DNA from 4 places in the Acidovorax sp. LjRoot117 genome. Region 3 is predicted to be linked to each of the others. Evidence: predicted binding sites of a transcription regulator. Region 3 holds the regulator's gene; each other region holds the start of a gene.
What was found. Region 3 encodes FNR, which switches genes on or off when oxygen is low (the NO sensors DNR and NnrR bind a similar motif). Its sites were predicted from a motif close to TTGATNNNNATCAA; they were not measured.
Positions count from the first base shown of each region.

Region 1: the regulator FNR is predicted to act here: its motif matches at 1,645-1,658, upstream of ACSQ3D_RS15070 (hemerythrin domain-containing protein).
Region 2: the regulator FNR is predicted to act here: its motif matches at 1,398-1,411, upstream of cyoA (ubiquinol oxidase subunit II).
Region 4: the regulator FNR is predicted to act here: its motif matches at 1,207-1,220, upstream of ACSQ3D_RS14215 (universal stress protein).

Region 1 is NZ_CAXUPO020000004.1:401,211-404,804, forward strand. It holds gene ACSQ3D_RS15055 (DUF1800 domain-containing protein) at 1-210, opposite strand, end outside; gene ACSQ3D_RS15060 (CsbD family protein) at 631-849, shown strand; gene ACSQ3D_RS15065 (hypothetical protein) at 924-1,505, shown strand; gene ACSQ3D_RS15070 (hemerythrin domain-containing protein) at 1,737-2,255, shown strand; gene ACSQ3D_RS15075 (GGDEF domain-containing protein) at 2,432-3,478, shown strand; gene ACSQ3D_RS15080 (hypothetical protein) at 3,568-3,594, opposite strand, start outside.
Region 2 is NZ_CAXUPO020000005.1:128,355-131,948, forward strand. It holds gene ACSQ3D_RS15760 (MFS transporter) at 1-1,257, opposite strand, end outside; gene cyoA (ubiquinol oxidase subunit II) at 1,508-2,572, shown strand; gene cyoB (cytochrome o ubiquinol oxidase subunit I) at 2,597-3,594, shown strand, end outside.
Region 3 is NZ_CAXUPO020000002.1:141,175-144,768, forward strand. It holds gene ccoG (cytochrome c oxidase accessory protein CcoG) at 1-669, shown strand, start outside; gene ACSQ3D_RS06055 (FixH family protein) at 710-1,030, shown strand; gene ACSQ3D_RS06060 (hypothetical protein) at 1,140-1,430, shown strand; gene fnr (fumarate/nitrate reduction transcriptional regulator Fnr) at 1,531-2,253, opposite strand; gene hemN (oxygen-independent coproporphyrinogen III oxidase) at 2,436-3,594, shown strand, end outside.
Region 4 is NZ_CAXUPO020000004.1:211,173-214,766, reverse strand. It holds gene ACSQ3D_RS14225 (LysR family transcriptional regulator) at 1-282, shown strand, start outside; gene ACSQ3D_RS14220 (metallophosphoesterase) at 315-1,160, shown strand; gene ACSQ3D_RS14215 (universal stress protein) at 1,277-1,699, shown strand; gene ACSQ3D_RS14210 (fasciclin domain-containing protein) at 1,866-2,321, shown strand; gene ACSQ3D_RS14205 (TetR/AcrR family transcriptional regulator) at 2,409-3,032, opposite strand; gene ACSQ3D_RS14200 (LysR family transcriptional regulator ArgP) at 3,146-3,594, opposite strand, start outside.

The DNA of each region.
Region 1 (3,594 bases), on a different contig from region 3:
CGTGGCCGGGGGGGCCGCGTTCTCGTTGGCGGCATCGCCACCGCCGCCGCAGGCCGCCAGTGCGACGCTGGCCATCAGTGCGGCGAGTGTGGCGTCCCGGGGCAGGGGCGCGGCCGGGCGTGGGGCGGGTGCGGCTATGGCAGCGCTGTGGGATTCCCGTGCAACCTCGGCGTCCGCTGCGGCGTGAGGCGCTTCTTTCATCTGTGTCATGGTGTTGTGCTGGTTGTTTTTCGCGAAGCACCTTCCCATGGAGCACACGCAGCACGCCTGAATCGGTGAAATGCTGCACGTCTGCTGAGGATGCCACGGCCCTGTAGCCAAGTGTATGGATTTGCAACTGGGAGCCTCCAGCGCTAAATCGTTATCAGTGACTACAAACAGTCACCAAATGAAACTGTTTCCACAGGGGCTCCGGTTTCGACTAGGTCCCAGCGTCGAGTCCCACACGCCCATCGTGCTGCGTGGCCCCTTGTCCGGCATGGCTGTAGTCCACCAGCCGACGCCGGCTTCCCCCCAATGCCTACGCGCCGCGGAGCGCCATGTTTTTACAGTGACTCCATCGCTGCAAGGCACCGTGAACCGCCATATCGGCGGAAGGCCACGGCGAATCAACCCTCTAGGAGGAAGACCATGAACGAAGACACCATCAAGGGCAACTGGAAGCAATTCAAGGGAAAGATGGTTGAGCAGTGGGGCAAGCTCACCAACGACGATTTCGATGTCATCGATGGCAAGCGCGAACAGTTCCTGGGCAAGGTCCAAGAGCGCCAGGGCATCGCCCGCGACGAGGCTGAAAAGCAGCTCAAGGACTGGCAGTCGCGCCACCCCGATTTCCGCTTCAACGACTGAAGCACCGGCTCTGCCGACCCTGATTCCCCTGACCCATACCAAATCACAGCAACGCTGATCGAGGAGAAAAACCCATGAAATTCGCACGTACCCTGATTGCCTCTGTCGCCGCTGGCCTGCTGGCCACTTCCGCCTTCGCGCTGACAGATGCCGAATACAAGACCGGCAAGGAACGCATCTCTGCCGACTACAAGGCCGCCAAGGCCCAATGCGACACGCTGAAGGCCAACGCCAAGGACATCTGCGTGAAGGAAGCCAAGGGCGCGGAAGACGTTGCCAAGGCTGAGCTCGACGCGCAGCACAAGCCCAGCCCCAAGGCCACCCGCAAAGTGGCTGAAGCACGCGGTGACGCTGCCTACAACGTCGCCAAGGAAAAGTGCGATGACCTGAAGGGCAACGAGAAGGATGTGTGCGTGAAGGATGCCAAGGCAGCCCACGTGAAGGCCAAGGAAGACGCCAAGGTTGCCGAAACCCAGGCCAAGCCTGCCGACAGCGCAGCTGAAAAGGGCGCAGCCGTGGCCGAAGCCAAGAAGGACGCCAACGCCGAGAAGAACGAAGCCAACTACAAGGCTGCCAAGGAGCGCTGCGATGCGCTGTCGGGCGACGCCAAGTCCAAGTGCGTGGACGACATGAAGCGCATGTACGGCAAGAGCTGATCATGCAGCCTGATCACGCAGCCCTGCGCTGCTGATCCTGTGACCATTGCGCCCATGGCCTGATGGTTGCCCAAGACAAATGCCCCGCCTCCGCGGGGCATATGTCTTGGGCGCAGCGCATGGGGTCGCTGCGTTGCATCTGACCTGCATCAACATGCGGCGGGCCCCGTGAAACTAAGCTCGTTCCCTTGTCTTTCACACAGTGCGCGCGGCGCAGCAAGGGAACACTCCATGGCTCAACTCGAATGGTCGGACGCGCTCGTCCTGGACCTCGACCTGATGGACGACACGCACCGGGAATTCGTCGACCTGCTGGCCGTGGTCGACCACGCCGACGATGCGCAGTTGCTCCCTGCCTGGGAGCGGCTCGTGGAGCACACCGAGCAGCACTTTGGCCAGGAAGACGCCTGGATGGCATCGACACGGTTTGCCTCGGGCAACTGCCACAGCATGCAGCACCGCGTGGTGCTGCAGGTGATGCGCGAAGGCGCAGCGCTCGCGCGGCAGGGCGACGAGAAGGTGCTGCGCGTGATGGCGAGCGAGCTGGCATTGTGGTTCCCGCAGCATGCCCAGAGCATGGACGCGGCGCTGGCCCTGCACCTGCGCCGGGTGGGGCTCGACCCTGCCACGGGCGTGGTCCATGCACCGCAGGCCTTGCCAGGTGAACTCATCCACGGCTGTGGCGGCGCCACCTGTTCGGACGCCTCCAGCCTGGGCGCAGTGCAGTCGGTGCAGGCCGCGTTGGCCTGACACCTGCGGCGACGTGGGGCTTGGCAGCGCTGTGCGGTGCTGTGCTGCGTGGCGGCCACGGTAGCGACGGCGTCATCCATGAAGGTGCGCACCCAGGCCGCCCCGCGGGTTCTTGCGCTGGGTCGCGCCGGCGGCGTATGGCATGCTGGCGGGGTGTTGTGCCACCGCCCCCTGCCATGGACACCCTCGCCTTCCCGGACCCCCTCATCGACGACGTGCAGCGTCTGCTGGCCCTGCAGCGCTACGCCATCCTGGATACGCCCATGGAGCCGGCCTACGATGAGCTGGCCGACATGGCGGGCCATGTCTGCGCCGCCCCGGTCGCGCTGGTGAGCTTCCTGGACCGCGAGCGCCAGTGGTTCAAGGCCGCGGTGGGCCTGGAAGTGCGCGAGACACCGCTGGACCAGTCCATCTGCCGCTACGCCGCACGCCAGACCGGCGTGTTCGTCGTGCCCGACCTGGCGCAGGATGCGCGCTTCGCGCACTTCGACATCGTGACGCAGGAGCCCCCCATGCGGTTCTATGCGGGCGCGCCCCTGGTCACCGCCGACGGCTATGTGCTGGGCACGGTGTGTGTGCTGGACTACGTGCCCCGCCTGCTGGCGCCGCGACTGCAGGAGCTGCTGCTGGCCATCGCGCGCCAGGTGATCCGGCTGCTGGAGCTCAAGCGCGCCAACGAGCGCCAGGGCCACATGCTGGTGGAGCTGGAAGAAGCCCGCCGCCAGATGGCCGTGCTCGCCCACACCGACGTGCTCACCGGGCTGGCCAACCGCCGCTCGTTCACCGACCGGCTGCGCCAGGAGCTGGCCCTGCTGCAGCGGGGTGGCGAGCCCGCCTGCCTGCTGATGCTGGATGTGGACCACTTCAAGCGCGTGAACGATGTGCATGGCCACCATGCCGGCGACATGGCACTGCAGCACGTGGCCACGCTGTGCCGCGAAGTCTTCCGCGCTGCCGACGTGGTGAGCCGCTGGGGCGGCGAGGAGTTTCTGGCGCTGCTGCCGGCCACGCAGGTGGAGCAGGCCCAGGCCGTGGCCCAGCGCCTGCACGCTGCGCTGGCGGCCCGGCCTGTGCCGGGCATCGAGCCCTCCCTGGTGCTGACGGCCAGCATGGGGCTGTCGCCGTTCGATCCGCAGCGCCCGCTGGACATCACGCTGCGCCACGTGGACGCAGCGATGTACACCGCCAAGCGCGAGGGGCGCAACCGCACGGTCGTGGCCTGACGCCGCGCGTTGCAATTTGCTATGTTTTTCATAGCTGATAGCGCTGTTGCAGAGCGCGGTAGAAGGCCTTGGGGACGGTGTGGCACGCCTCATCCCTCGCGCTGGCGCGGCAGCAT
Region 2 (3,594 bases), on a different contig from region 3:
GGCCAACAGCCCGAACTGCGACGACAGGTACAAGGCAACCAGAGGCGCGAACGCGGCGCCGATGATCCAGGCCAGGTCGGCCGACAGCGCAGCGCCCGTGTAGCGGTACTGCGGCGAGAAGTTGGCCGTGACCGTGCCCGAAGCCTGGCCGTACGACAGGCCCAGCAGCACAAAGCCCAGCAGCAGGAACATGGTGCTGCCCACTTCGCCCGAGTTGAGCAGCACGGGCGCCATGAAGCTGAACACACCGATCAGCACCGCCATGCCGCCCAGCAGCTTGCGGCGGCCCAGGTGGTCCGACAGCCAGCCCGACACCATGATGGCGCCAGCGGCCAGGAAGGCCCCGACGATCTGCACACCCAGGATCTGCGTCACCGGCTGGTCCGAGTACAGCGTGATCCACGACAGGGGAAACACGGTGACCAAGTGGAACAGCGCAAAGCTGGCCAGCGCCGCAAACGCACCCAGCAGCACGTTGCTGCCCTCGTCGCGCATCACGCGGCTCACGGGCACGGGCTGCAATTCACGCTCTTGCAGCAGCTCGGCGTAAGACTGGCCCACCACCAGGCGCAGGCGGGCGAACAGCGCCACCACGTTGATGGCAAACGCCACGAAGAACGGATAGCGCCAGCCCCAGGCCAGGAATTCCTGCACCGAGAGGTTGCTGTACAGGTAAGTGAACAGGCCGGCCGCCAGCACGAACCCGAGCGGTGCGCCCAGTTGGCCGATCATGGCGTACCAGCCGCGGCGGTCCTTGGGGGCCGACATCGCCAGCAGCGACGGCAGGCCGTCCCACGAACCGCCCAGCGCCAAGCCCTGGCCGATGCGCAGGATCAGCAGAGCGACGATGGCCACCACGCCGGCATCCTTGTAACCCGGCAAGAAGGCCATGCCGACCGTGCACACACCCAGCAGGAAGAGCGCAATGGTCAGCTTGGTGCCACGCCCCCAGCGACGCTGGATGGCCATCGAGATGGCGGTGCCGATCGGGCGGACCACGAAGGCCACCGCCAGCAGCGCAAACGCCATCAGGGTGCCGTCCAGGCGCGACAGGAATGGGAACAGGAACGACGGGAAGACGAGAACGCAGGCGATCCCGAAAACGAAGAAGTCGAAATACTCGGACGAGCGTCCGATGATCACGCCCACAGCGATTTCGCTGGGGGTGACGTCCTCATGCGTATCAGCCCGCGAGAGAGAGGCGGCGCTTTCTTCAAAGCCGGCCGCAGGGAAAGTGGCAGTGGCGGGGCTGCTCATGAACAGGGCTCCTTCGTTGTGTGAATAAGACAGCCTTGTTCTACACCCAAGTTCGGCTGCCGACAAGTGCGGTTTCACTATGACGGATGCAGGACAAAGCCGTAACCATGTGCTTTTGCACCAGTTTGGGGCAAAATTTTTTGACCTTGGACAAAATGTCCAATGTACAAAAAAGCTAGAGCTATTACATTCGACGGCACTCCGTTATCCGCGTTTACCCTTAAACAAACGCCCCGATTGCGCTCATCCCATGCCCAAAATCCCTCTGACCCGCGTGCCTGTCTGGCTCGCCGCGCTGGCTGCCGTGGGCAGCCTGGCCGGCTGCAGCAAGGCGGTCGTCCTCAACCCTGCCGGTGACATTGCCGCGCAGCAAGGCCACATGGTCATCCAGGCCACGCTGCTGATGCTGATCATCATCGTGCCGGTCATTGCGCTGACCCTGTGGTTCGCCTGGAAGTACCGGCACAACAATGCCGCCAACACCGAAGACGACTACGACCCCGACTGGCACCATTCCACCACGCTGGAGCTGGTCATCTGGACGGTGCCGCTGATCATCATCATCGCCCTGGGTGCGCTGACCTGGATCGGCACGCACAAGCTCGACCCCTACCGTCCGCTGGACCGCATCTCGTCGTCCAAGCCGCTTGATGCGCAATCGACGCCGCTGGAGGTGCAGGTGGTGGCCATGGACTGGAAGTGGCTGTTCTTCTACCCTGAACTGGGCATTGCCACGGTGAACGAACTGGCAGCGCCGGTGGACCGCCCCATCCTCTTCAAGCTCACCGCCACGTCCACGATGAACGCGTTCTACGTGCCTGATCTGGCGGGCATGATCTACGCGATGCCCGGCATGCAGACCGAGCTGAACGCCGTGATCAACCAGCCCGGCGTGTACAAGGGCATGTCCTCGCACTACAGCGGTTCGGGCTTCTCGGGCATGACGTTCAAGTTCCATGGCCTGAGCCAGGGCGACTTCGACCAGTGGGTTGCCAAGAACAAGTCCGAAGGCAAGCCGCTCACGCGCCAGACCTACCTGGACCTGGTCAAGCCCAGCGAGCGCGACCCCGTGCAGCGCTTCGCCAGCGTGGAAGACGGCCTGTACGACAAGGTGCTGAACCGCTGCGTCGAGGACGGCAAGATGTGCATGCACCACATGATGTCCATCGACGAGCGCGGTGGCGAGGCCTTCATGAAGGCCCAGGGCCTGAACCTGCCCCAGGAAGTCTGCACCGTGGGCAACGCCGCCCAGGTGGTGGCCGCCCTCGAAGCGCGCCACGCCGCGGTCTACGACCGCACCCTCTCCCGCCAATGATCCGCGCATAAGAGACCGACGAACATGTCCACCTCACCCGTTGTAACCGAACCGCACTGGGCCCTGGGCCGAATCACCTGGGACTCCGTGCCCATGGCGCACGAGCCCATCGTGCTGTGGACCTTCATCGCCACCATGCTGGGCGGCCTGGCCGTGATGGCCGGCATCACCAAATTCCGGCTCTGGGGCCCGCTCTGGCGCGACTGGATCTGCAGCATCGACCACAAGCGCATCGGCATCATGTACATGATCCTGGGCCTTGTGATGCTGCTGCGCGGCTTTGCCGACGCCGTGATGATGCGCCTGCAGCAGGCCATGGCCTTCGGCGACAACCTGGGCTACCTGCCACCGCACCACTACGACCAGATCTTCACGGCCCACGGCGTGATCATGATCTTCTTCGTGGCGATGCCGCTGGTCACGGGCCTGATGAACTACCTAGTGCCGCTGCAGATCGGCGCGCGCGACGTGTCGTTCCCGTTCCTGAACAACTTCAGCTTCTGGATGACCACGGCCGGTGCCGTGCTGGTCATGGTGTCGCTGTTCCTGGGCGAGTTCTCCACCGCCGGCTGGCTGGCGCTGTCCAACCTGGGGGCGCAGAACCCGGGGGTGGGGCTGGACTACTACATCTGGGCGCTGCAGATCGCGGGGGTGGGCACGACGCTGTCGGGCATCAACTTGATCGTCACCATCATCAAGATGCGCGCCCCCGGCATGAACCTGATGCGCATGCCCGTCTTCACCTGGACGGCCCTGTGCACCAACGCGCTGATCGTGGCGTCGTTCCCCGTGCTGACGGCAGCCCTGGTGCTGATGTCGCTCGACCGCTATGCGGGCACCAACTTCTTCACGAACGACCTGGGCGGCAACCCCATGCTCTACGTGAACCTGATCTGGATCTGGGGCCACCCCGAGGTCTACATCCTGATCCTGCCCTGCTTCGGCATCTTCTCCGAAGTGGTGGCCACGTTCTGCAAGAAGCGCCTGTTCGGCTACACCTCCATGGTGTACGCCACGGTCGT
Region 3 (3,594 bases):
GGCCCGCGCAAGAAGGACATCGACTACAAGGCCCAGGGCCTGGGCGACTGCATCGACTGCTCGCTGTGCGTGCAGGTCTGCCCCGTGGGCATCGACATCCGCAACGGGCTGCAGTACGAGTGCATCGGCTGCGGGCTGTGCGTGGACGCCTGCAACACCGTGATGGACAAGATGCAGTACCCGCGCGGGCTCATCCGCTATTCCACGCAGAACGGCGTGGCGAACCGGTGGAGCCAGTCGCAGATGCTGCGCCGGGTGCTGCGCCCGCGCGTGCTGATCTACACCGCGATCCTGGCAGCGCTGTGTCTTGCCATGCTGGCCAGCCTGGTCACGCGCACACCGCTGAAGGTGGATGTGGTGCGCGACCGTGCGGCCTTGTCACGCATCGTGGCCGGGGGCAAGCTCGAGAACATCTACCGCCTGCAGATCATGAATGCGACCGAGGGGCCGCAGCGCTACCGCATCGCCGCCCGCGGGCTGACCGCGCTCGAAGTGGCCTCGGAGGCCGAGGTGGACATCGGTGCCGCGGAATCCCGCTGGGTGGCGGTGCGGCTGCAGATTCCGTACGGATCGGCCGCGCCGGGCTCGCACGCGGTGCAGTTTGACGTGCAGGCGGTGGACCGAGCCGCCCATGTGACCGAGAAATCCGTTTTCCTGGTGCCGCGCTGAGGCGCTGCACCGCCCGAGAAGATTTGCAAGGAGTACTGACATGCCATCGAATCCCGCCATCGGCCGCAACGGCCCAGCCATCTCTGCCAGTTCCACAGGTCCGGGCGCCGCGCCCGCCGCCGCCCCGTGGTGGAAGTTCGGCCACGTCTGGCTGGTCATCGCCGGGCCCGCCATCGTGATCGTGGCCGGCTTCGTCACGCTGTGGCTGGCCATCTCGCGCCCCGACCCGGTGGTGGCGGAGGACTACTACCGCCAGGGTATCGAGATCAACAAGACGCTGGAAAACCCATCCAAGAGCCTGGCGCCCGCGGTCAAGGGCCGCAACCACGCCGCCACGCCGGTGCAGGACCAGCCGCGTTGAGTCGCCCACCGGCTGACCGGCTGCGACGACGACAACAACAACACCGGCGAGCACCGGCGGCCCCTGCGGTACCGCCGTGCCCGCTCGCCCCGCGAAGGAGACTGCAAGTATGTGGACGCAACGCCTGATGTGGATTGCCTGGCCCGCCTTTTTGATGGCCGGCGTGATGGAGATGCTGGTCTTTGCCCTGGTCGATCCGCACGACCTGCACTGGTTCGGCCAGCCCCTGGCACTGTCGCGCGAGGGGGTCTATACCCTCGCGTTCTTCGCGTTCTGGGCCGTCACGATGGCATCGAGCGCGCTGACCACGCTGCTGGCGATGTCGCCGTTCGAGCTGAACCGCTGCCCCGTGCCGCCGGGGGAGCGCCCTGACGATTGCCGCAAGACATCGTGCTCCTGATGTGCCGAGGTGTGCCGAGCCAGCGTGTGGTGAAAACGGCGTTTTGAAAACGACAGCGCCGGCTCGAAGCCGGCGCCGAAGTCCTGGCCTGTGGTGGTGCTCAGTGGCAGGCTTGCTGGCTGTTCACGATGCGCTTGAGTGCGTCGGTATCGAGGATGCGCACATGGCGCTGCTTGACCTCGACGATGCCTTCTTCGACGAACTTGGAGAACGTGCGGCTCACGGTCTCGAGCTTGAGGCCCAGGTAGCTGCCGATCTCTTCGCGCGTCATCCGTAGCACCAGCTCGGACTGCGAGAAGCCCCGTGCGTGCAGGCGCTGCACCAGGTTCAGCAGGAATGCGGCCAGCCGCTCTTCGGCGCGCATGCTGCCCAACAGCAGCATCACGCCATGCTCGCGCACGATCTCGCGGCTCATGATCTTGTGCACGTGGTGCTGCAGCGCCGTGACCTCGCGCGAGAGTTCTTCGATGCGGTCGAATGGCATCACGCAGACTTCGGCGTCTTCCAGCGCCACGGCATCGCAGGTGTGCTGGTCGTTCACGATGCCGTCGAGGCCGATGATCTCCCCGGCCATCTGGAAACCGGTGACCTGGTCGCGGCCGTCTTCGGTCGCCACGCAGGTCTTGAAGAAGCCGGTGCGGATGGCATACAGCGAGGTGAAGGTCTCGCCGTTGCGGAACAGCGTGGTGCCGCGCTTGACCTTGCGGCGGGTGGCCACGACCTCGTCGATGCGCTGCAACTGCTCATCGCTCAGGCCGACAGGCATGCACAGCTCCCGCAGATTGCAGTTGGAGCAGGCGACTTTCATGGTGAGCGGGTTCATAGGTACAGCTGGTTGGGGTTCGGGCGTTGCACCCCGTGGTGGCGAGGCTTCGCTGCGGACCGGGGGTGGGCGACTGACATGCATCAAATTGTCGCTGGTCGGCTGGTGACATCACTTGACGTAGATCAAGGACGCGAGGAACAGCTTACGGCACAGTGGCAACGTACGCAAGGATGCTTCCAATGACTGCTGTTTCGCCCGAGCTGCTGCGCCGCTTCGATGTGCCAGGGCCCCGCTATACCTCCTACCCCACGGCCGACCGCTTCGTCGAGGCCTTCGGGCAGGACGACTACGTGCTTGCGCTGGAGCAGCGCCGCGCGGGCACCGGGGCCAAGGCGCTGCCGCTGTCCCTGTACGTGCACATTCCGTTTTGCGAATCGCTGTGCTACTACTGTGCGTGCAACAAGATCATCACCAAGCACCATGACCGCGCCGATGTCTACCTGCGCTACCTGAGCCGCGAGATCGACCTGCACACCGCCCACTGCGGTACCGGGCAGGTGGTGAGCCAGCTGCACCTGGGCGGGGGTTCGCCCACGTTCCTGTCCGACGACGGGCTGCGCGAGCTCATGGCCATGCTCAAGCGCAGCTTCACGCTCGCGCCGGGCGGCGAGTACTCGATCGAGGTGGACCCGCGCACGGTGGATGCCAGTCGCCTGGCGGTGCTGGCCGAGCTGGGCTTCAACCGGCTGAGCTTCGGCGTGCAGGACTTCGACCCCGAGGTGCAGAAGGCCGTGCACCGCATCCAGCCCGCGGAGCAGGTGTTCTCGCTGGTGGAGTCGGCGCGCGCGCTGGGCTTCGAGTCGATCAACGTCGACCTCATCTACGGCCTGCCGCGCCAGACGCCCGAGTCGTTCGACCGCACGCTGGCCCAGGTGGTGCAACTGCGGCCCGACCGCATTGCGCTGTATGCCTACGCGCACCTGCCCGAGCGCTTCAAGCCGCAGCGCCGCATCGTCCCGGCCGAGCTGCCCATGGGCGGGGCCAAGGTGTCGATGCTGTCGCGCTCGCTCGATGCCTTCATGGCCGCAGGCTACGTGTACGTGGGCATGGACCACTTTGCGCTGCCCGACGACGCGCTGGCCGTGGCCAAGCGCCAGGGCCGGCTGCACCGCAACTTCCAGGGCTACAGCACCCAGCCCGACTGCGACCTCATTGGCCTCGGGGTATCCGCCATCGGCCGGGTGGGTGCCACCTACAGCCAGAACGCGAAGACCCTGGACGAGTACTACGACTTCTTGAACCAGGGCCGGCTGCCCGTGGTGCGCGGCCTGGCGCTGACGCGCGACGACCTGGTGCGCCGCGCCGTGATCATGGCGCTGATGTGCCAGGGCGAGCTGC
Region 4 (3,594 bases), on a different contig from region 3:
CTGGCGTCGCTGGGGCGCGAGCGCAAGGTGGTGATCACCGTCAACCAGTTCTTCACGGCCGGACGGGTGGTGTCGGGCTCGGACCTGCTCACCGTGCTGCCGCGCCACTTCGTTCCGGTGACGGGCATTGCCGATGCGCTGGTGCAGCGCACCCTGCCGCTGGACGTGCCGCCCGTGCACGTGGATGCGCTGTGGCGCCGCCGCAGCGCCCAGCAGACCGCCATGACGTGGCTGCTGCAGGCCCTGGCCCGGTCGGCCCGGCGGACCTTCCCCGAAGCCTGACCCTCAGCGCGAGGACGTAGACTGCCCGGTCCATGAAGATTCAACTGCTGTCCGACCTGCACCTGGAAGTCCACCCCCATTTCAAGCCCGAACCTGCGCCCGGTGCCGACGTGTTGGTGCTGGCCGGGGACGTGGGCTCCTACCAGACCGGCTCCCTGCTGGCCGACGACGACTTCGGCCTGGCGCGCTTTTCACCCTTGCCCCAGTACGCGGGCTGGCCCACGCCGGTGCTCTTCGTACCCGGCAACCACGAGTACGACGCGCAGGATTTCGACGAAGCCCACGCCCGCCTGCGCCGCACCTGCGAGGGGCTGGGCATTGTGTGGCTGGAGCGTGAAACGCTGCAGCTGCAGGGCGTGCGCTTTGTCGGCGCCACGCTCTGGTGCGACTTCGACGCCCTGGCCGACCATGAAGGCACGACCGACATCACCCGCCGCCTGAAGCACCGCGACAAGGCCTTCCGCGCCGCAAACTTCTACCTGCGCAAGACGGGCGGCACGCGCCAGGGCGAGCCCTTTCTGGCAGAGTCCATGCGCGAGGAAGCCCTGGCCAGCCAGGCCTGGCTCACGGCGGCACTGGCCACGCCCTTCGACGGCCCCACGGTCGTGGTCACGCACTTCGCGCCCAGCCTGAAAAGCGCCGACCCGCGCTACGGCCTGGTGCCCGGCACCGCAGGCTTTTGCAATGCGCTCGATGCCCTGCTGCCCCAGGCCCAGCTCTGGCTGCACGGGCACCTGCACGCCCCCAGCGACTACCTGGTGCGGGGCGTGCGCGACAACGGGCTGCCCTGGCAGTGCCGCGTGGTGGCCAACCCGCTGGGCTATGCCCGCAAGGGCGAGCAGGCTGCGTTCGAGCCGCATTTTTGCGTCACCGTATGATGGGCTTGACGGTGCCATGAGGCACCGCCAGCGCAGGAGAAAAAGCATGACCCAGGTCAAGACAACAGAAGTCCCCGCGCAGTAGTCTGACCCCATCCCTTTTTCTGGAGCACCTCATGAACATCCTGCTTGCTGTCGACGGCAGCGCGTACACCAAGAAAATGCTGGCCTACCTCGCCACCCACGAGGAACTGCTCAGCGGCAACCACCAGTACACCGTGCTCACCGTGCAGGCCCCGCTGCCCGCCCGCGCACGCTCCGCGCTGGGCAAGGACGTGGTGGACAACTACCACGCCGAAGAAGCCGAGAAAGTCCTCGCCCCCGTGTGCAAGTTCCTCGGCCGCCACGGTATCGAAGCCAAGCGCAGCGTCAAGGTCGGCGCGGTCGGCGAGTCCATCGCCAAGGTCGCGGACTCGGGCAAGTTCGACCTGCTGGTGATGGGCTCCCATGGCCACGGCGCGCTGGCCACGCTGGTCATGGGCTCGGTGACCACCCAGGTGCTGGCGCACAGCAAGGTGCCGGTGCTCCTGGTGCGCTGAGCTTCCGCGCCCAACGCAGCCCCGCCCTGGCGGGGCTTTTTTGTGTCCAAAATTTACCAATCGGTCATTGAATAACCAATTGGTTTACTTTGAGACCAATTGGTTATACAGTCGCGCCACGCCCATCTTGGCGTGTCATTTCCATCGAAACCGAGAGGAACGACCCATGAAGAAGACCTTGATCGCAATCGCCCTGACTGCTGGCGCCACCTTCAGCGCCATGGCGCAGGACATCGTTGATACCGCCGTGAAGGCCGGCAACTTCAAGACGCTGGTCGCAGCCGTGCAGGCAGCCGGGCTGGTGGACACCCTGAAGGGCCCGGGCCCGTTCACGGTGTTCGCGCCCACCGACGAAGCATTCGCCAAGATTCCCAAGGCCACCCTGGACGGCCTGCTGGCCGACAAGGCCGCATTGACCAAGGTGCTGACCTACCACGTCGTGCCCGGCAAGGTCATGGCCAAGGATGTGAAGGCCGGCAAGGTCAAGACCGTGCAGGGCCAGGAACTCACCGTGTCCACCAGCATGGGCGTGATGGTGGACCAGTCCAAGGTCATCGCGACCGACGTGCCGGCCAGCAACGGCGTGATCCACGCCATCGACACCGTGCTCATGCCCAAGTGACCACCCCGAGGTCTGGCCTGCCATCGGGGCCAGCCACGCAGCAAAAAGCCCGGCAAGCCGGGCTTTTTTTCGTCGATGCGGGGCGTCTCAGCGTGCCGCCAGCCCTTCGAAGCAGGTGCGCACCACCAGGTCGATGATCTCGGCGTCCGAATACTGGCCGCCTTCCTTGAGGAAGCTCACCACCGGGTCGCAGGCGCGGGCGTACAGCGTGTAGAGCACCACCAGCGGCGGCAGCGTGGGGTTGATCAGGCCCTGCGACTGGGCCACGGTGATCCACTCGCCGATCTGGTCGCTCACGGTGACCAGGCCGTCGAGGTAGTCCTTGTTGGCCATCAGCACCGCGCGCAGCGTGGAGTTGCGGCTGGGCAGCAGCGGCATTTCGTTGGTCAGCAGGCGCTCCAGCGACCAGCGCACCAGCGCCTGCAGCTTCTCCACCGGCGGCATCTCCTGCGGGAGGCTGGCCAGGTAGGCCTTCACCCGCCCCAGGATCTGCACCATGGCGGCGCTGCACAGCTCTTCCTTGCTGCAGAAATGCTTGTACAGGCTGGCCTTGGCGATGCCCACGGCGTTGGCCACGTCGTCCATGGTCATGGCGTCGAAAGCTTTTTCGCCGAGCAGCTGGCAGGTGGATCGCAGGATGGCTTCCTCGCGGGCCTGGTGCATCTGCTCCTTGAACGACGGTTTGGTGGGCTGCGTTTGCATGCCGTCCATTTTATACATTCCGGTAGAAAAATAAATGACCAAGTTGCAATGCAACTACGTCGTTCACGACATAACCGGCATCGCAAGGCCGGCAACCGGGCACCGCAGCCTCCCCTCCCCCGTCATGGCACCAGCGAATGCGCTGCGGCGGTGGTGAGCGCGGCGGTCAAGGCATCTAGCAATTCCGATTCCAGGTTCCAGCAGTGCCAGTACAGCTGGATGGGCAACGAGCGGCCCGGCGCCACGTTGACCAGGCTGCCGTCCGCGATGGCGGGGCGGGCGAGCAGTTCGGGGATCACCCCCACCGCCCAGCCCGCGGCGACGGCCCGCAACTGCGCCTCCGAGCCCGGCACGAACAGGTGGTTCAGGGCCACACGCTTCAAGCCAAAGGCCCGGGCGACGAACTCGGCGGCCATGTCGTCCTTGCGGTTGAAGGACAGGAACGAGACCTCGCGGAAGTTGTGGGGTGTGAGCCCCTGGGGCAGGTGCTGCTCGGCATAGCGGGTGGCCGCCACCGCCACATAGGGCATGGCGCCCAGCGGCACCATCTTGCAGCCGCGCAGCGCCTGCT